DNA from 3 places in the Ligilactobacillus faecis genome. Region 1 is predicted to be linked to each of the others. Evidence: predicted binding sites of a transcription regulator. Region 1 holds the regulator's gene; each other region holds the start of a gene.
What was found. The regulator LexA, encoded in region 1, represses DNA repair genes until DNA is damaged. The targets are predictions, from matches to a motif close to CNAACANNTGTTNG.
Positions count from the first base shown of each region.

Region 2: uvrB (excinuclease ABC subunit UvrB) is a predicted target of LexA. The motif match lies at 4,584-4,597, and genes of this name have one in related genera.
Region 3: QFX10_RS10335 (lactate dehydrogenase) is a predicted target of LexA. The motif match lies at 3,139-3,152, and genes of this name have one in related genera.

Region 1 covers NZ_CP123639.1:1,843,662-1,850,399, forward strand. The annotation lists gene QFX10_RS08420 (G5 domain-containing protein) at 1-1,483, shown strand, start outside; gene QFX10_RS08425 (glycerophosphoryl diester phosphodiesterase membrane domain-containing protein) at 1,743-3,473, opposite strand; gene lexA (transcriptional repressor LexA) at 3,705-4,328, opposite strand; gene QFX10_RS08435 (DUF896 domain-containing protein) at 4,482-4,775, shown strand; gene QFX10_RS08440 (YneF family protein) at 4,861-5,085, shown strand; gene QFX10_RS08445 (lysophospholipid acyltransferase family protein) at 5,171-5,800, opposite strand; gene QFX10_RS08450 (tRNA1(Val) (adenine(37)-N6)-methyltransferase) at 6,017-6,738, shown strand, end outside.
Region 2 covers NZ_CP123639.1:1,606,585-1,613,322, reverse strand. The annotation lists gene uvrA (excinuclease ABC subunit UvrA) at 1-2,508, opposite strand, end outside; gene uvrB (excinuclease ABC subunit UvrB) at 2,525-4,528, opposite strand; gene QFX10_RS07330 (phospho-sugar mutase) at 4,679-6,406, opposite strand.
Region 3 covers NZ_CP123639.1:2,260,136-2,266,873, reverse strand. The annotation lists gene rnjA (ribonuclease J1) at 1-1,454, opposite strand, end outside; gene QFX10_RS10350 (DNA-directed RNA polymerase subunit epsilon) at 1,458-1,670, opposite strand; gene QFX10_RS10345 (hypothetical protein) at 1,913-2,380, shown strand; gene def (peptide deformylase) at 2,434-2,988, opposite strand; gene QFX10_RS10335 (lactate dehydrogenase) at 3,223-4,125, shown strand; gene QFX10_RS10330 (UPF0223 family protein) at 4,137-4,418, shown strand; gene QFX10_RS10325 (inositol monophosphatase family protein) at 4,434-5,234, shown strand; gene typA (translational GTPase TypA) at 5,367-6,738, shown strand, end outside.

The DNA of each region.
Region 1 (6,738 bases):
GCTGAAGGGCAGAAATCGTTTGGAATATCTAAACTACCTCTTACCGCTCCTCAACTTGAGTGAGAAAAATATGTTTATGTTCACGACGATGACAACCGTCTCATTTGGTATCTATGAGCGTTATATCGATGAAGCACTTAAAAGTGCCCCGACTGTGTATGCGGCTAAACAAGCCAATATTGACCGAGCTGTCGATAAGTATGCACAGGTCATGGCGGATTATTATGATACTTGGTATCGTATCGTCGATGATAAAGTGAAAAATCAATTGCTCACACGCGATATTCCGATCTGGGATGGATATTGGATCATTGATAATACTAAAACAGGCAGTTGGAAGAATCGCTGGGTCGATAAGTTCGATAAATCAGTGTCTGGAGTTTATGAATTCTTTGCTCCAGTTGGTAAGATGTATGCTCCTAATGGGGTCGGGGCCTATGCAACTGGTTCATTAGTCAATTTTGTAGTCGATGGTCAGTTGAGTGATTACGGTGTGGCTGTAAGTTCTCATGAAATGACGCATAATCTAGATGGGGCTGTTTATTTTAACGGCTATGATCGTCGTCAAGAAATGGGAGCTGAGACTTTTGCGATGGGGCTATTAGAAGTGCCATCTACTCCAGATCAGAGTCAATATGGCTTGAACTTGGCTTTTGATTGGTCAAATAAAAAGAATTTAACACAAGCAAGTAGTTTTAGTGATTTTACTTCGAGTGCCGACCTCAAACGCTATATGAAAGGCGTCTTTGATGTTACCTATTTGTTAGATTATGCGGAAGCCCAAGCGATCGTAGCGATGAGTAATGCCGATCGGCGCCAGTATCTACGGCAGATCACTTATGATACGAATGCTAAACAAGATAAGATCACTAATAGTGGTCTGACTTATGCTGAAGGTATCAAACTGACGAGTTGGGAAAGTCTGATCGATAACAACATCGTAGTTGCACGCAGTCTTAGTGGTGGAAGTTATGGCAAGAACGCCTATATGACAGTGCCATTGTACGCTCCGATCTATGCTGGGCTTCAAAATGATAACGGCAGTGTTGGGGGCTTGCTCTTTAGAAAGACAGCTTTTGAACTCTTAGCAGATCGTGGTTGGGAAGAAGGCTTTATCCCATACGTCTCCAATCAATATAAAAATCAGGCTAAAGCTGAAGGCGAAGTCTTTGGTGATGCCTATATCTTTAAACAGATCTGGGGTACAGAGTATGCAAATTATGCTGAATTCAAAAAAGCGATGTTCAATGAACGGATCGCTAAAAAAGATAATTTAAGAGCGATCACGATCACGTACAACAAGAAACAAGAAACGATCGATTCGTTTGCTAAGTTACAGACGTTGATGGACCAAGCAAGTGCAGCTGATATGTTATTGATGCGTGCGGGTAAGCGAGCTGTCAACGTAGATAATCTAAAGAAGGCGATCATGGTCGAATATCATTCTCTGACTGATAGTTTTAAGACTTCGATCTTTAACTGAGAAAGTCTGAGAGATCAGGCTTTTTTAGTATAAAAGTTGAAGTGGCCCCCCTAAGTTGGCCAAAAGGATCTAGCTTAGGGGGACCACTTCATTTTGAGTGTGGAATTTTTTATTTTAGTAGACCGAATTCTTCTGCTAGGAAGAAATTTTACCTGAAAATACCTGGCGAGTCAGTCTAATATGCAATCACGATCACGCACCAAAGCCCAAATCGTTGATATATAAAGACTCTTCAAAGTAACTTTGAATGATATAATATTTAATTTGGAAAGAAGATCAAGTAGTCAAGCAACCGCGAGGCGTAACTCTTGTTTGTCTTGAGTTCTTGGTAAACTTGTTTAGCTTCAGTGACATTATCAGTAATTACTCCATCAACGTCTAAAAACGCTGCTTCTTTAAAACTCTCTTCATCATTGACTGTCCAAGAATAGACTTTTTTCAAACTGAGTTTAGCTTGGGTGACAAAAGTCGAGTTAAGGGTCGTTTTTTCCATTGTATATCCGTTGGCAGGTGTTTGAGGAAAAATAAAATTGTAAGGTAAAATGTAATAAGTTGCTAATTTTGGTGTATATTTTTTAGCTGCTGTAATAACCGCATAATCTAATGATTGAAGTTGCGCATTTTGTTGGAGCAGTTTAGGTCCATATTCTTTAAAGAAATTAGGCAACATTTGTTTAGAATCACGAGCAGTCGTCTTGATCTCGACTAAAAGTTTTTGATGATAACGAGCAGCAGCTTTGAGATATTCATCCAAACTAGGGATCTTAGCTGTATATCCATTTTCTTGTACTGTTAAAGCAGTCAGTTGTGCTAGAGTCAATTCTTGGGGACTGACATCGCGTCCTGTTAGTTCTTTGAGATTTTCATCATGCATAACGACAAAGCGCTGGTCTTTTGTCTCTTGGACATCGATCTCAACATAATCTGGCTTTGATTTTGCTGTTTTTCGTAAAGCAGGCAATGTATTTTGGACACCATTTTCATTATCAACGCCACGGTGTGAGATGATCAAAGGCATGTTTCCGATATTTACTAAATAAAATCCGTTACTTAAGAGAGTGAGCCCGCTGAATAAAAAGACTAGCAGACGAGCTGAACGTTCTAGACGACTTCTTTTCGTGCTCTTATATGCAGAGAGCTCAAATTCATGTGGTAAGAGTAGCCGAAAGAGCGTAACACTTACCCAGATCGTGATCAAAAAGCTTCCGAGTTGTAATAAAGTGACGTTGAGGCTTCCTGCGCTTAGTGCCAACCAGGCTGAACGTTGATCAAACCAAGTTTGAAGTAGGTATAAGCCACCAAGTAAGAGAAAATTACCACTAAAGGCGAGTAAGGAGAGCTTAAGTAATTTTAAACTAAAAAAGACAAAACGTCCTTTAGTCAACTGAAAACTCGTTGCTACAGCTTTTTTAAGTGATTGTTTTTTTAAAAGGAGGACAGGTAAAACATAAAGCAGGCGGATACTTATGATAAAAACAATTAAATAAAAGAGCGTGATCAAGCTTGCATAGAGCGGTTTTTTGAAGAGAAATTCGAGAATAAATTCAGGGACGACGACCTTACTTAACAGTGGACTTTTTAAAAATATACCACTAAATGGAACGATCAGTAAGAAATAGAAAGTAAAAAAGATCATTCCCAATGGATCGAGATGTTTAAATTGTGAGAAGGTATCATAAAAGAGTGCAGTGAAACTAAATTGTTTTTTTTCGATCCGAGCAACTCCGTTTAAGATAAAGGCAAACTGGATGAATACACAAGCGATCAAGCAGAGTAGCTCAAGAAAAAGACTTAGGGTGACAAAAGGGTGAGCCGTGATGACTTGGAAAGCATTAGTGTACGAAAGATAGGGGATCTTGCCTAAATGGAGCAGTAAGGAAGTCAAACTGTTGAACAAAGGGACAACAAGTAGTTCGAGAAAGAGGTCGACACTCAAAAAAAGTACTAGGTACTGCTTCCAATGAAGGCGAAAGTCACGGATAGAATGCATAGTTATTTGACTATATCAATGTAAGATCATCTGATCAGAAAGAAAGATAGTTTCTCCTTTACAAAAAAATTTAGTAAGTGGACTCTGGTTACATTTTAACTTTCTCCAGAGATCAAAATTATAGTTTTCTTAACTATATTGTACCCAACCGAATTGTGTGAGACAACAAAAAATCTCCTAAAGATAAAAAGCGATATTTTATCTTTAGGAGACTAATAATAATTTTTTGGCTCAGATCATATCCCGATAAAGACCGATAACTTTACCTAAGATCGTAACTTGTTGTAAGATGATCGGTTCCATCGTCTCATTTTCTGGTTGAAGCCGAAAATGATCGACTTCTTTGAAAAAACGTTTACATGTTGCTTCATCGTCTTCAGTCATAGCGATCACGATGTCGCCATTATCAGCGCTAGCTTGTTTTCTGACGATAACTAAGTCACCATCATATATCCCAGCATCGATCATACTTTCACCACGGATATTGAGCATGAAAAGGTCACTTGCGTCTTTTAAGTTAGGTGGAAGTGGGAAGTAATCTGTTGTCTCTTCGACTGTTAATATCGGAACACCGGCAGTAACAGTGCCCACGATCGGGATCTGATCGTGCTCTTCTTCGATCCCTAAAGCTTCAAGACCAGCTTGAGTGACTTCCATTGCACGGGGCTTAGTAGGATCGCGTTTGAGCAAACCTTTTTTTGTCAGCCGAGCTAAGTGTCCGTGGACAGTTGAAGTTGAGGAAAGTGAGACTGCACGCCCGATCTCACGCACCGTTGGGGGATATCCTTTACTTTCGACCATATTATAGATGAAACGCAAAATGTTCATTTGTCTTGTCTCGGATGATTTTGTCATTTTGAACACCTCGTTGCATATTTATAAATAGAGTATAGCATAGAAGTTGATTTGTGACAAACGGATGTTTGTTTTTGTAGAGGGAATAGGTGACTTTTAAAGGGATTTGAGCTAAAATATAGTTGTATATCAGCTGTGAAAAGAGGAATTATGATGTCAGAAAAAGAAGAAAAAGAATTAGAAGCTGTTGAAGAACAAAAGAAGGGTGCGATCCCACAAGAATTGATCGATCGGATCAATGAACTTGCCAAGAAGAAAAAAGAAGGAACTTTAACAGACGAAGAGGCAAAAGAACAACAAGAATTGCGCAAAACATATTTAGCGATGTTTCGTGAAAACTTCCGTAGCCACGTTGAAATGCTTCAAATCTATGACAAAGATGGAAAAGAAGTTACGCCAGAAAAAGTTAAAAAGATCCAACGTGAACGGGGCTTGCGTGATAACTGAGTAAAATCGCGCTCAGGCTTTATTTTTAAGGGCTAGTTGTGTAGAATAAGATATTGAATGAATTCTTAATAAAGGGGGTGCAATGATGTCGACAGGAATTTGGGTAGTGATCGTGATCGTAGCTCTGATCCTTGGTTTTGTTGGGGGCTTTTTTGCCGCTCGGAGATACATGGAAGATTATTTGAAGAAAAATCCTCCGATCAATGAACAAATGCTTCGAACAATGATGATCCAAATGGGTCAAAAACCTTCAGAAAAGAAATTGCATCAGATGATGGCCTCCATGCGATCAAATATGTCAAAGAAATAAGCGAAAGCTTACTAAAAAAGCAGACCTTTAAGAGTCTGCTTTTTTAGTAAGCTGAATACTGCATTATTTAATGATCGAGGCCAAGTCACTTATTATTTTGGCTAGGATCGATATATTTGAAATTTGGATCGAGCGCTGTATCAAGTTCATGAAAAGCCTTTTCCATCTCAGCGATCACTTTGGCTTGATTTTCATCATTGATCTTCATTTTGCGATCGACGTAAAATGGTTTACCAAAGCTGACAGTTGCTTTTTTTCGACTAAATAAGGCTTTGAAAGTCAAAGGACCTTGGTAAACTGCTGGAACGATCGGCACCCCAGTCATTTTAGCGATCAAAACGACGCCACCTTTCATTTCTTGTGAATGTCGTGTTCCAGATGGAAACATGATCAAAGAAAGATCACTTTTCTTTAATAATTTGACAGGTGTTTTGATCACTGAAGGTCCTGGATTTTTACGATCTACTGGAAAAGCGTTGGCATGTCTTAAAATAAAACGCAAGATCGGATTTTTAAAGAGCTCCTCTTTAGCCATAAAACTGAATTTTTTAGGTGAAGCAGCTAAGGCAAAATAGAGGGGATCAAACCAAGTTCGGTGTGGCCCAACTAAAATGTAGTTACCTGTGGGCAAGTTTTCTTTACCAACGTATCGTGGCTTACCGTTGATCAAAACGACGAGACCATGGACTAGCGCACGAATGAATGAATAAAACACAAGACTTTCCCCTTTCATCTAAAAAAAGTAAGTGAGTGCTGTTATTAAGCGCCAAACTTACTATTTAACATGCTCTATATTATACTACATCGTGCATTGTTTGCAAAACGCGCACGTTGATTTTTGACAAGCTACTGAGCATAGTATACATTGGAAAGTAAAACTGGTTTTTGCTTTTTGACCAGTGAAGTTAAATTTGACGAAGAAGGTGTCTATATGACTGATTTTGCACTGACGGCAGATGAACGGATCGATCAATTATACGCAAATGATATCAAGATAATCCAAAGCCCAAGTGTTTTTTCATTCTCGCTGGATGCAGTCTTACTAGCACATTTTGCTGCACCACCGTTAAAGAGCCAAGCTAAGATCGTGGATCTTTGTGCGGGTAATGGAGCAGTGGGGTTGTTTTTGACTGCTAAGACTAAAGCTCAGATCATTGAGATCGAATTACAAGAACGCTTAGCTCAGATGGCTCAACGCAGTGTCTATTTAAATCAGCTTGAAGATCAGGTCGCTGTTTTGAATATCGATCTAAATGATACATTCAAATATTTGAACAAAGATACTTATGACGTAGTGACTTGTAATCCGCCATATTTTTCTGATCTTCCTAAAAGTAAAAAGAACCCCAACCAGTATTTAGCCATCGCACGCCATGAGATCACAGTAACTTTAGAAGAGACGCTCCAAGTAACAAGTGGTCTTTTAAAAACACGTGGTAAAACATATTTTGTCCATCGCCCAGAGCGTTTATTTGAGATCACAGAATTGATGAAAAAACATCGCCTAGCGCCTAAAAAGATCCAACTTGTTTATCCTAAAGCTGGTCGAGAAGCTAATATGGTCTTGATCGAAGCAATAAAAGATGGGCGTACGGGAGGTGTGCGTTTCTTGCCACCGATCACTGTATATGATGAAAATGATGAGTACTTGCC
Region 2 (6,738 bases), 240 kb from region 1:
CATGCGTTGGGCTTCACCCCCAGAAAGAGTCGTCGCCGGTTGTCCTAAAGAAACATAGCCTAAACCAACATCCACGATCGTTTGTAATTTCCGTCTGATCTTAGGGACCGCTTCAAAGAAATCAAGTGCTTCTAAAACATTCATTTCTAAAACTTCTGCAATATTTTTCCCTTTATATTCAACTTCAAGCGTCTCTGAATTATAACGAGCGCCATGACAAACTTCACATGGAACATACACATCTGGTAAGAAATTCATCTCGATCTTGATGATCCCATCACCTTTACAAGCCTCACACCGTCCGCCTTTAACATTGAAACTAAAGCGTCCTTTACCATAACCGCGCATCTTGGCTTGGTTTGTTTGCGCAAAAAGACCACGAATATCATCGAAGACTCCTGTATATGTTGCTGGATTACTTCTTGGTGTGCGTCCGATCGGACTTTGATCGATATTGATGACTTTTTCTAACGCTTCTATACCTGTTAACTTTTTATATTTACCTGGTTTTTCAGAATTATGATGTAGTTTTTGTGCTAAAGCACGTTTTAAGATCATATTGACCAAGGTCGATTTTCCAGAACCAGAAACACCTGTAACAGCGATAAACTCGCCCAACGGGAACGTTACATCAACATCTTTCAAGTTATTTTCAGAAGCTCCATAAAGTTTTAAAGCTAAGCCGTTGCCTGTGCGCCGTTTAGCTGGGATCGGAATATACTTTTTGCCAGCTAAATATTGACCTGTTAATGATCTAGTACTACGTGCCACTTGTTTAGGCGTACCAGCCGCCATCACTTGTCCACCATGTGCTCCAGCTCCAGGACCGATATCGATCAAATAGTCAGCTGCACGCATCGTATCCTCATCATGTTCCACAACAACTAGCGTATTGCCTAACTCACACATTGCTTTTAAAGAAGCGATCAACCGATCATTATCGCGTTGATGCAGCCCGATCGACGGTTCATCTAAAATATATAAGACACCAGAAAGGTTGGAGCCGATCTGAGTTGCTAATCTGATCCGTTGAGCCTCACCACCAGAGAGCGTTCGGGCTGAGCGACTAAGATTCAAATAATCTAGGCCAACATTGACTAAGAAAGTCAAGCGATCAATGATCTCTTTTAAGATCGGACGAGCGATCTGTTCTGCTTGTTCATCAAAGTTTAACTCTTTAAAAAAGGCTAATTCTTCAGCGATCGGCAATTCAGAAACTTCTCCGATATGTCTACCTGCGATCTTGACAGCTAAGGCTTTTTGGTTTAAACGATAACCATGACAAGTATTACATTTCAGACTTGTCATATATTTTCGCATCACATCACGGGTAAAATCACTATTTGTTTCCCGATAACGGCGCTCGATATTAGGAATGATCCCTTCAAAGGTCGTATCGATATCACGGATCCCACCAAAGTCATTTTCATAGGTAAAATGAAATGTTTGCTCACCTGCCCCATATAAAACTAACTGTTGTTGTTCTTTTGAAAGATCTTCAAAAGGCGTATCCATATCGATCCCAAAGGCGTCACAAGCTTGCTTTAAAAGAGTCGGATAATATTTTGAACTGATCGGATTCCAAGGCTCCATTGCGCCTTCATTCAACGTTTTAGTGCGATCTGGCACAATTAGATCAACGTCGACTTCCAATTTGACACCCAGGCCATCACAATCTGGACAAGCCCCAAAAGGAGCATTAAAAGAAAACAAACGTGGTTCTAATTCACCGATCGTAAATCCACAGTACGGGCAAGCAAAATTCTCAGAGAATTGTAGCGTTTCACCTCCGATGATATCAGCTGTTGCATAGCCATCAGCTAAACGTAAAGCCGCTTCAAATGAGTCAAATAACCGTGACCTGATCCCAGAACGCAATGCGATCCGATCAACAACAACAGCCAGATCATGCTTTTGATTTTTATCTAGCTCGATGTTTTCTTCGATATCATGCATCTCACCATCAATGAGCACACGCACAAAACCTTCACGTTTGATCTTTTCTAAAAGTTTTTTATGTTGTCCTTTTTTGCCACGCACGATCGGAGCTAAGATCTGTACTTTCGTCCGTTCTGGCAAACTTAAGACCCGATCGACCATTTGTTCAACTGATTGACTTGTGATCACATTTCCATCATTGGGGCAGATCGGCGTGCCTACCCGTGCCCACAGCAAACGCAAGTAATCATTGATCTCAGTTACTGTTCCAACAGTCGAACGTGGATTTTTTGAAGTTGTTTTTTGATCGATCGAGATCGCTGGCGAAAGACCGTCGATCGAATCGACGTCTGGTTTATCCATCTGTCCTAAAAATTGCCTAGCATAAGATGACAGACTTTCAACATAACGTCTTTGTCCTTCAGCATAGAGCGTATCAAACGCTAAAGAACTTTTACCTGAACCTGAAAGACCCGTGATCACGACTAATTTATCTTTTGGGATCTCAACATTGATATCCTTTAAGTTATGTTCACGTGCTCCTCGGATCGTGATCTTATTTTTAGCCACAATAATTCCCCCTCTATTACTGTCCGATCTGTGTTTTTAACTCTAAAACAGTATCCCGCAATGCAGCTGCATCTTCAAATTCTAAGTTTTTAGCCGCGGTCCGCATTTGTTCTTCTAAACGTGCGATCATCTCTAACTGTTCTTTCTTATCTAATTCATCAAAAGCGATCTCTCGATCAAGATCTTTTAGGTGCTCTTCTGGTTTAGCTGTGATCGTGATCACATCACGGATCGCTTTTTTGACTGTTTTTGGTTTGATATGGTGCTCCTCATTGTATTGCATTTGGAGCGTTCGCCGCCGCTTTGTTTCATCTATCGCAGCTTGCATCGAATCTGTCACCTTATCAGCATACATGATCACATGTCCATTTTCGTTACGTGCTGCCCGCCCGATCGTTTGGATCAAGGAGCGTTCATTGCGTAAAAATCCTTCTTTATCAGCATCTAAGATCGCAACAAGGGAAACTTCTGGCACATCGATCCCTTCACGCAATAAGTTGATCCCAACTAAGACGTCAAATTTACCTAAACGTAAGTCACGAACGATCTCTGTTCGTTCAAGTGTCTTGATATCCGAATGTAGATATTTGACTTTGATACTCATTTCCTTGAAATAGTCAGTTAGGTCTTCAGCCATCTTTTTGGTCAAAGTTGTTACAAAAACACGCTCATCTCGTTTGACTCGTTTTTCGATCTCGCAAACAAGATCGTCCATTTGCCCCATGATCGGGCGAACTTCAACGTCTGGATCTAAAAGCCCTGTTGGACGAATGATCTGTTGCACAACTTCATCAGTATGCTCTTTTTCATATTCACCAGGAGTAGCTGACATATAGACGATCTGATCGACATGGTCTTCAAATTCAGCTAATTTTAACGGCCGATTATCTAAGGCACTTGGCAAACGGAAACCATGATCGACCAACATTTGCTTGCGCGAGCGGTCACCATTATACATCCCGCGTACTTGAGGCATCGTCACGTGTGATTCGTCGACAACGATCAAAAAATCATCTGGGAAAAAATCAAGTAGCGTATACGGTGCTTGCCCTGGCTTGCGTCCATCCATATGGCGAGAGTAATTTTCGATCCCTGAACAATATCCCATCTCACGCAACATCTCGATATCATAAGTTGTACGTTGTTCAAGTCGCTGAGCTTCTAAAAGTTTACCTTCTTCACGTAAAACCTCTAAGCGTTCTTTGAGTTCAGCTTCAATACTTTGGATCGAACTTTCTAACCTTTCACCACTCGTTAAAAAGTGGGTCGCTGGGAAGATCACAACATGACTGCGATCTCCTAAGATCTCGCCTGTCAAAGGATCAACTTCACGGATCCGATCGATCTCGTCGCCAAAAAATTCAATACGCAATGCTTGTTCATCTCGTGAAGCTGGAAAGATCTCGACTACATCGCCTCGGACACGAAAACGCCCCCGTTGAAAATCGATATCATTTCGTTCGAATTGAACTTCGATCAATTGTTGTAATAATTTGTCGCGTTCAAGTTCTTGCCCAACACGCAAAGAAAGAGCTTGATCGCGATATTCATTTGGATCACCTAAACCAAAGATCGACGAGACCGAAGCAACTACGATCACATCATTTCGTTCGAGCAACGAACTAGTAGCTGAGTGGCGCAATTTATCGATCTCGTCATTTATACTTGAATCTTTTTCAATGTACGTATCACTTGAGGGGACGTAAGCTTCTGGTTGGTAGTAATCATAGTAACTAACAAAATACTCAACTGCATTTTCTGGGAAGAATTCTTTGAATTCCCCATAGAGCTGACCGGCAAGCGTCTTATTATGAGCTAAAACGAGCGTCGGTTTATTAACTTTTGCGATCACATTTGAGATGGTAAAGGTTTTCCCCGTCCCAGTCGCTCCAAGTAAGATCTGTTCTTTTTTTCCTGCTTTTATCCCATCAACTAAACTTGCGATCGCAGTAGGTTGATCTCCAGTTGGTTCATATTTTGAAACTAATTTGAACTCCTTATCAGCTTGACGTTCGATCATCTGATCTATACCCCCTTGTGTAAAAACTTATTTCGCTCTATCTATCATACTACACCAAACGTATTTTTGCACCCAAAAAAAGAACATATTTTCGCAAAAAAAAGACCTCCATTTCAAATTGAAACAGAGATCCTTTTTATAGTTTAGATATTAGCCTTTGATAAAGGCATTGATCGCCTCTTCAAAGCTTTGACATTTTTCATTAGCTTCGGCTAAAGTCTTGCCTTGAGTTCCAATATAGAACTTGATTTTTGGTTCAGTCCCTGAAGGTCGAACTGCGATCCATGTTCCATCAGCTAAAATATACTTCAAAACATTTGATTTTGGCAGTTTGATCTCTTCAACTTGTCCGTCAGTAACTTTTCGTTCTGATGACGCATAATCTTCTACAGCAACGACCTTTTGTCCTGCAAAATCAGCTGGAGCATCTTCTCTGAATTTGACCATCAGATTCTTGATCTCTTGTGCACCTTCGACCCCATCAAAAGTCAAAGCGATCGTCTTTTCAGCAAAATAGCCATACTTTTCAAAGAGCTCTTGCAGGCCATCATATAAGTTCTTACCTTGTTTCTTGTAGAAAGCAGCAACTTCGGCTAGTAAAACTAATGATTGGATCGCATCTTTGTCACGTACGAACGGACGCACTAAGTAACCATAACTTTCTTCAAAACCTAACATAAAGGTATGTTCATTTGTTTCTTCAAAGTGTTGGATCTGTTCAGCAATAAACTTGAAGCCTGTCAAAACATTGATCGCACTTGCTCCAAAATCTTCTGCAACTTTAGTAGCAAATTCACTCGAAACGATCGATTTGACAACAGCAGCATTAGCAGGCAAAGTACCAGCTTTCTTGCGTGCTGTCAAAATGTAATTCAACATAACAGCAGCGATCTGATTACCCGTTAAAAGTTTATATTCACCGTCTGGTTGACGAACAGCAGCACCTAAACGGTCAGCATCTGGGTCTACCGCAACTAATAGGTCGGCTTTTTCAGCCTTACCTAATTTAATGGCTAGATCAAAAGCTTCTGTAAATTCTGGGTTTGGATGCTCAACTGTTGAAAAATCAGGATCAGGTAACGCCTGTTCTGGCACTAAAGTAAAATCTTCGAAGCCGGCTTGACGCAAAGCTTTTTCACCTAACATCCCACCAGTCCCATGAAGTGGTGTGAAGATGAGCTTCATCGTCTTACCTTCTTCAGCTACCAATTCACGATCGATCGTAACTTCTTTAGCATTTTCTAAGTAGGCCTGATCAACTTCAGAACCGATGATCTTCAAAAGTCCTGCTTCGATCAAGTGTTCTTTAGTTTCAACTGCAACATCAAAAAGATCTGTTACTTCTCGAATGTAACCTGTGATCAAATCTGACTCTTTTGGTGGCATCTGAGCCCCATCTTCACCATAGATCTTATAGCCATTATATTGTTTTGGATTATGGCTAGCTGTGATCATGATCCCAGCATAAGTGTGTAAATGACGCACTGCAAAGGAAAGCTCAGGCGTTGGACGTAAACTTTCAAATACAAAAGTTGGGATCCCGTGTGCACCTAAAACTTTCGCAGCTTCAAAAGCAAACTCTTGTGACTTATGACGTGAATCATAACTGATCGCTACCCCACGTAAACGTGTTTTTTCATCTAAAGTATCCATCAAACGTGCTAGACCTTCAGTCGCTTGCCGAACTGTATAAATGTTCATTCGGTTGATCCCAGCGCCGATCACTCCACGCATTCCAGCCGTTCCAAATTCAAGAGGAGCATAAAAAGCGTCCTCAAGCTGTGTTTGATCAGTAACTAAACGATCAAGATCAGCACGAACATCTGCATCAAGCTCTGTTTGTTCATTCCAGATCTTATAAGTATCTTTCCAACTCATTAATATCACCTCAATTATCTCTATCAAGTACAGTATACTATATATCAAGATTTTTCTCTCTTAATATGATATCAGATTTCTATTTATTTTTAATAAAAAATACTGCGCTATTCGAAGACACTTAAAAAATCCTTTATCTATCAATGATTTTGACTTCAGTGTGTAATTGTGACTGTATATTTGACTGACTTGCCGAGTATTTTCAGGTAAAATTTCTTCCTAGCAGAAGAATTTGGCCTACTAAAATGAAAAATGCCACAACTTGATCTTTTTCAAGTGTGGCATTTTTCATCTAGTGCCGGTCTTTTATCCAATCATAGATAAGATCTGAG
Region 3 (6,738 bases), 420 kb from region 1:
GCTAAGATCTCACGTCTTTGCATATCGATCGTGGCAACGACAACGACTAGTCCTTCTTCAGATAAAATGCGACGATCACGTAAGACGACATTACCGATATCTCCGATCCCAGAACCATCGACATAAACATCTTCGGCATTGAAATGACCGGCATAACGAGCCGAATCTTTAGTCAAAGCTAAGACATCGCCATTTTCTAAGATAAAAGAATTTTCAACAGGTACATCGCATTTTTCAGCTAATTCAGTATGGATCTTTAGCATGCGATATTCACCGTGGACTGGCATGAAGAACTTGGGCTTGAGTAAACGCAACATCAGTTTTTGTTCTTCTTGACCACCGTGGCCAGAGGCGTGAATATTATTGACTTTACCGTGGATCACTGTTGCTCCAGCTTCTTCAAGTTCATTGATGACTTTATTGACACTTAAAGTATTACCAGGGATCGGTGAACTTGAAAAGACAACTGTATCTCCAGGTTGGATCGCAACTTGACGGTGAGTTCCGTTAGCGATCCGACTCAAAGCAGCCATCGGTTCTCCTTGAGACCCCGTACATAAGATCATTACTTTATTTGCCGGTAGGCTATTGATCTCACGAGCATCAACGAGTGAATCGTCAGGAATGTCAAGATAACCAAGTTCTCGCCCGTTGACGATCGCTGCTTCCATGCTTCGCCCAAAGACAGCGATCTTGCGACCTTTAGCGATTGCTGCTGCTGCTGCTTGTTGAACACGAGAGATGTTGGAAGCAAAAGTTGCAAAGATGATCCGTCCTTCGACTTGTTCAAAGATCCGCTTGATCGATTTACCGACCCAACGTTCTGATTTAGTGAAGTTTGGAACTTCAGCATTCGTGCTATCAGAGAGTAGACATAAAACGCCTTCCTCACCTAGCCGAGCCATCTTTTGGAGGTTAGGGGGCTGATTGGTGATCGGAGTCAAGTCGAATTTATAATCACCAGTACATACGATCGTACCTGAAGGAGTTTTAACAGCGACCCCTAAAGTATCAGGGATCGAGTGCGTCGTACGAAAGAAAGAAACGCTTGTCTTGCGAAAACGTAAGACGGTATCTTCGTTGATCTCATGTAACTCAGTCGAGTTCAAAAGCCCATGCTCTTCAAGTTTGCTTTTGATCAATGCCAAAGCTAAAGGTCCAGCATAGATCGGTACATTGACTTGTTTTAAGAGGTAAGGGATCCCGCCGATATGATCTTCATGTCCGTGGGTAATTACTAAAGCTTTGATTTTTTGCTGATTTGCAACTAAGTATTGATAGTCAGGAATGACGTAATCAATACCAAGGAGATCATCTTCGGGGAATTTGATTCCAGCGTCAACAACGATGATCTCGTCTTGAAATTGGATACCATAAGTATTTTTCCCAATCTCACCTAGACCACCGAGTGCAAAAACGGCAGTCTCGTTATTTTTGACGTTTAGCTTCTTCATTTTTTAGAACTCCGTCAATTTAAAAGCTGGACTCTCTTTTTCATAAGCTAAAGCTGCGTCATCAAGTTTTTCGATAAATTCTACATTGTATTCTGTATTTGATTCAACTAAGATTCTTGCTTCTGGTTCTGAGTCTGCTTCTAAATATAGTGATAACGTGTTTTCACGTCGAGGATTGATTTTTTTAGATGGTTGATAATAAACTTTAAAGATCATTAATGATCCTCCTTAAATATAGATTTTTAATAATTTGCACTTGAAAGTACATTTCAGCAAAAAATAAACTTCCGAACAAGGATTGTTTGCACAATAATTAAGTCTATTTTACCATAGTTTGGAAGTTAAGTATATAAAGAGAGCTTGGAACGCGTCTAGATGGCGCTTAAAATGTTTGTTTTTGGAAAAATTTAAAGTCTGTGCCATAATTAAGAGTAGTTGAACTTTAAGTAGGTGAGATTTTGGAGATAGTATATATCTTGATTGGCGCTATTTTGATCGGAGGAGCGCTCATGTTTGGTCATATTTGGCGTCAAAAAAAAGCTTTGACGATCTTACAAGCTGATAGTCAAAAGCTAACAGAGAAAGCCGTAAAAAAGTGTTTGCCTTTAGTTTTAAAGCAACCGTTGGAGCTCAGTTCGCCTAGACCGATCGCAGATATTTGGGGAAAAGGAGTTTTAGCTTTTGAATACCAAGGATACTTACAACGACCAGATAACTTGGATCTAAATGCTCTTCGGCAAGCATTAACGCTCCAGCTAAAGCTCTTTGCCAAAGAAGAGCACTTGACCTCAGAGTACAGTGAACAAGTTTTTGTGATCTCTGATCTGTGGTTAAAAGAAAAAACGTTACACATAGATCTTGCTTATGTGATCAATCGTGCGACTGCAAGTTACATTCGCGATGTCAGTCAATTAGATGGAAAATAAAGATAGATCCACTAAAGTCTTCTTTTAGAAGATTTTAGTGGATCTATCTTTGACTAAAGTAAGATCATTCCTTCAGTCGTAGCAAAAGGTTCTTTTTCATTGATATGATCGAAGAAAAGGATACCATTCAAGTGATCGATCTCATGTTGCACAACGATCGCAGGGTAATCGCGTAAACGTTTGATATGTTCATTCCCATCGAGATCGTACCAGCGAAGTTTGATGCGAGCGTGACGAGGTACATAACCAGGCACATCACGGTCAACGGAAAGGCAGCCTTCGCCTTCAGAGAGTGCAGCCATTTGAACTGATTCGCTCAAGATCGTTGGGTTGATCAAGATCTCTTTAAAGATCGGTTCGGCACCTTCTTCACCTGGAACAAGGACGGCAGTCATTCGTTTAGAAACGTTGATCTGTGGAGCCGCTAAACCAACGCCAGCGCGGAGATTATATTTTTCAGCGATCTTTTCATCTTGACTATTTTCAAGAAATTCCATCATCTTTTGTGCTGTTTCTTTTTCTTCTGCAGTCAATGGAAATTCGAATTTTTCTGCTCGTGCCCGCAAAGTTGGATGATCTTCGCGGATAATATCATGCATCGTAAGCAATATTATCATCCCTTCATTTGTACTTTCTTCTCCATCTTAGCACATTTTTATAGTTTTGGACGAAAAAGAATTTAGCGATTTTTAATGCGGAAAAAGTAAACGGACGTAGAACAAGTTTATGCTATAATAAGCCTATGATCTAATGGTCTTCGAAAATATGTTTGCATTTTTGGCGCTAAAAAGTTATACTTATGTTCTTTGTTAAGCTCGGTCAACGATAACGGAGGGATCATAGTGGAGAATAATTTGATGGTGTGTGGTATAAGTGATGAATTGACCTTGTTTTTAAACTCCTGTATTTTACACGACGATCAACTACATGGATATTTATTTCAAATTTCTGATCACATTTCAGAACAGATGCAGACATTATTGGCCAACGCAGAGTTAGCTGATAATTTTACTTTAGAAGCAACGATGCATCCAAAATGGGATAAATTAGAGCTTTTATTGATCGGACCTGCACCGATCGAATTTGTTAAAGAAAATGAAAAAAATACCCAAAGAAAGTGGACGCAATTGATCATCAATCAAGCGATGGCAAATGGATTTAAAGGCAAGATCTGTTTTGTGACTCCTGATGATCATTTGTGGGTCTATTCAGCGTTACGTTTTTCTGGTCTGCCTGCAAGTGATGTTTTTGGTTTGGGTACGATGCCGTTATCTGAAGTAGTGGCGTTGCTACTTGGACGACAATTAGATCTTGGGAGTGATCCGATCTATGCAAACGTCATTGGAACGACAAGCGATTCTTTGATCACTTGGAGTCGTGCTCAGATCGCAGGTAACCTCATTTTGAGCTTAGTTGCACAAGATAAGAGCTTATTTGGGCAAGCTAACTTAGATGAGATCGAAAAGACGTATCAAGAAAAAGAACGCTTGATGCACACGATGATGACGACTCGGTGTTTGCGACGCGTTATCAAAGCATTATTTTTCAACCACCCGATCTTAGTACCACTGACACACGAAGTGGAATTTGCGACGCAAAAGATCGCGCTTAGTGAACCAGTTGTGATCGCCAAGCAAGGGATCAAACATATGGCTAAATTGAATTTATCAGAAGAAGAAAAACAAACATATTTAGCAACTAAACAAAAAGTCGTTGAGGAATTAGAACGATTACGAAAAAATTAGGGGATACAGTAATGAAGATAACAGAAAATTTTGAATATCCATTGATGCCAGAATGGTCAACGGCAGAGATCATTATCGCTAGTGAATTTTATGAAGCAGTTGAAAAAGTTTATACTTCTGGGATCGCTCGCGATGAATTTTTAGCAAAATATGAGCGTTTCTTGAAAATGGAACCTGCGATCATGGCACAAAAGCAACTCGATCGTGACTTTAAACGGGCAAGTGGTCTAAGCCTATATCAAGCGATAAAATATGTTAAAGAAAGCAATAAGAAATACATTAAATATAGTTAAAAGGTCTGATTTGAGATGACAGAATGGACAAAATTAAATGAAGCGATCACTGAGTGGTTCACTGTTGTCCAACAAAAATTGCGGACAAGTGATCAAAAGCCACTTGAGATCAAACAAAAAAGTGACCGGACCGACTTAGTGACAAACGTTGATCAAGAGATCGAAGCTTACTTTGTAAAGCAGATCAAAACAACTTTTCCTGATTCAAAGATCTTAGGCGAAGAGGGCGATAAAGACAACGGTTTAACAACTTATCCAGGTCTAGTCTGGGTCATCGATCCAGTTGACGGAACGATGAACTATGTCAAACAAAGAGATCACTTTGCAAGTATGTTAGCTGTTTATGAAAATGGGCATGAAAAATTAGGTTATATTTTAGATGTCACTGCTAATAAACTTTATTGGGGCGGACCAGAATGCGGTGTTTACTGTAATGATGAGAAACTTGCTCCGCCAAAAGATCTCCCCTTGAGTGAAGGTCTGCTAGATATCAGCGGTCGGATGCTCGTAGAAGATTATTGTCATGTAAAAAAAGCTGTCAAAGCAAGTTTGGGGATCCGTGTCTATGGTAGTGCGGGGCTTGGCTTCATCCATGTTTTGACTGGTAAGACACTGGGGTATCTGTCACATTTACATCCGTGGGATTATGCAGCTGGAAAGATCTTGGCGCATGTTCAAGGTTTAGTCGTGGAAACGATTGACGGACGCCCGTTTGATATGTTATCATCAAACGATGTATTAGTAGCGACGAAAAATGCTGAAAAAGATATTCTCAAACAGTTGGATCGACCGAATGTTTGGAACTGTGGCGACTAAGTCACAGTTTTTTTATGGCACTCAGTGAAAATGCCTATATTTTTTTCATGAAAATATAGGCTGAAACTGAGCACACTTTAAGTCAAGTCGAGCATTTCTCAAGCAACAGATTCTTGAAAGGAAGAAAGAACTTTGAAAACACGTGATGATATTCGCAACGTTGCTATTATCGCCCATGTCGACCATGGTAAAACAACGTTAGTTAACGAATTATTAAAACAATCAGATACACTTGATGAACATACGGAGATCGGCGATCGTGCGATGGATTCAAACGATATTGAAAAGGAACGCGGGATCACGATCCTTTCAAAGAATACGGCCGTTAAATATAATGGTAAACAGATCAACATTTTAGATACACCAGGACATGCCGATTTTGGTGGTGAAGTTGAGCGTATCATGAAAATGGTCGATGGTGTTTTATTGATCGTTGATGCTTTTGAAGGAACGATGCCACAAACACGTTTTGTGTTGAAAAAAGCTTTAGAACAACATTTAACACCGATCGTGATCATCAACAAGATCGACCGTCCAGGTGCTCGACCAGAAGAAGTCGTAGATGAAGTGTTAGACCTCTTTATCGAACTTGGGGCAGATGAAGATCAATTAGAATTCCCAGTCATCTATGCTTCGGCGATGAACGGAACATCTTCTTTTGATCCAGATCCAGCTAAACAAGAACATACGATGGATCCGATCTTTAATACGATCTTAGACACGATCCCAGCTCCAGTTGACAATTCAGATGAACCACTCCAATTCCAAGTATCGATGTTAGATTATAACGATTTTGTCGGTCGTGTTGGGATCGGACGTGTTTTCCGTGGCAAGATCAAAGTTGGCGATCAAGTTACAGTTATGAAACTTGATGGGACTCAAAAGAACTTCCGTGTAACAAAACTCTTTGGTTTCTTTGGTTTGAATCGCTTGGAGATCGATGAGGCTAAAGCGGGTGATCTGATCGCAGTTTCAGGGATGGATGATATCTTTGTTGGCGAAACAGTTTGTCCAGCAGATAAACCAGAAGCTTTACCATTGCTTCGGATCGATCCACCAACATTACAAATGACATTTATGACAAATGATTCACCTTTTGTGGGACGTGATGGTGACCAAGTCACGGCGCGTAAATTGGAAGATCGTTTGAAACTTCAATTGCACACAGATGTTTCTTTGAAAGTTGAAGATACAGATTCTCCTGATGCTTGGACTGTTTCAGGACGTGGTGAGTTACACTTATCGATCTTGATCGAAAACTTACGGCGTGAAGGTTTTGAATTGGCTGTTTCTCGTCCAAAAGTTATTTATCGTGAGATCGACGGTCAATTATGTGAGCCATTTGAAAATGTGATCATAGATACTCCAGATGAATATTCTGGTTCTGTGATCGATTCGATGGCACAACGTAAAGGTGAAATGTTGAATATGGAAACTGGATTGAATGGACAAACTCGTTTAGTCTTTTCAACGCCAACTCGTGGTTTGATCGGTTACGATTCAC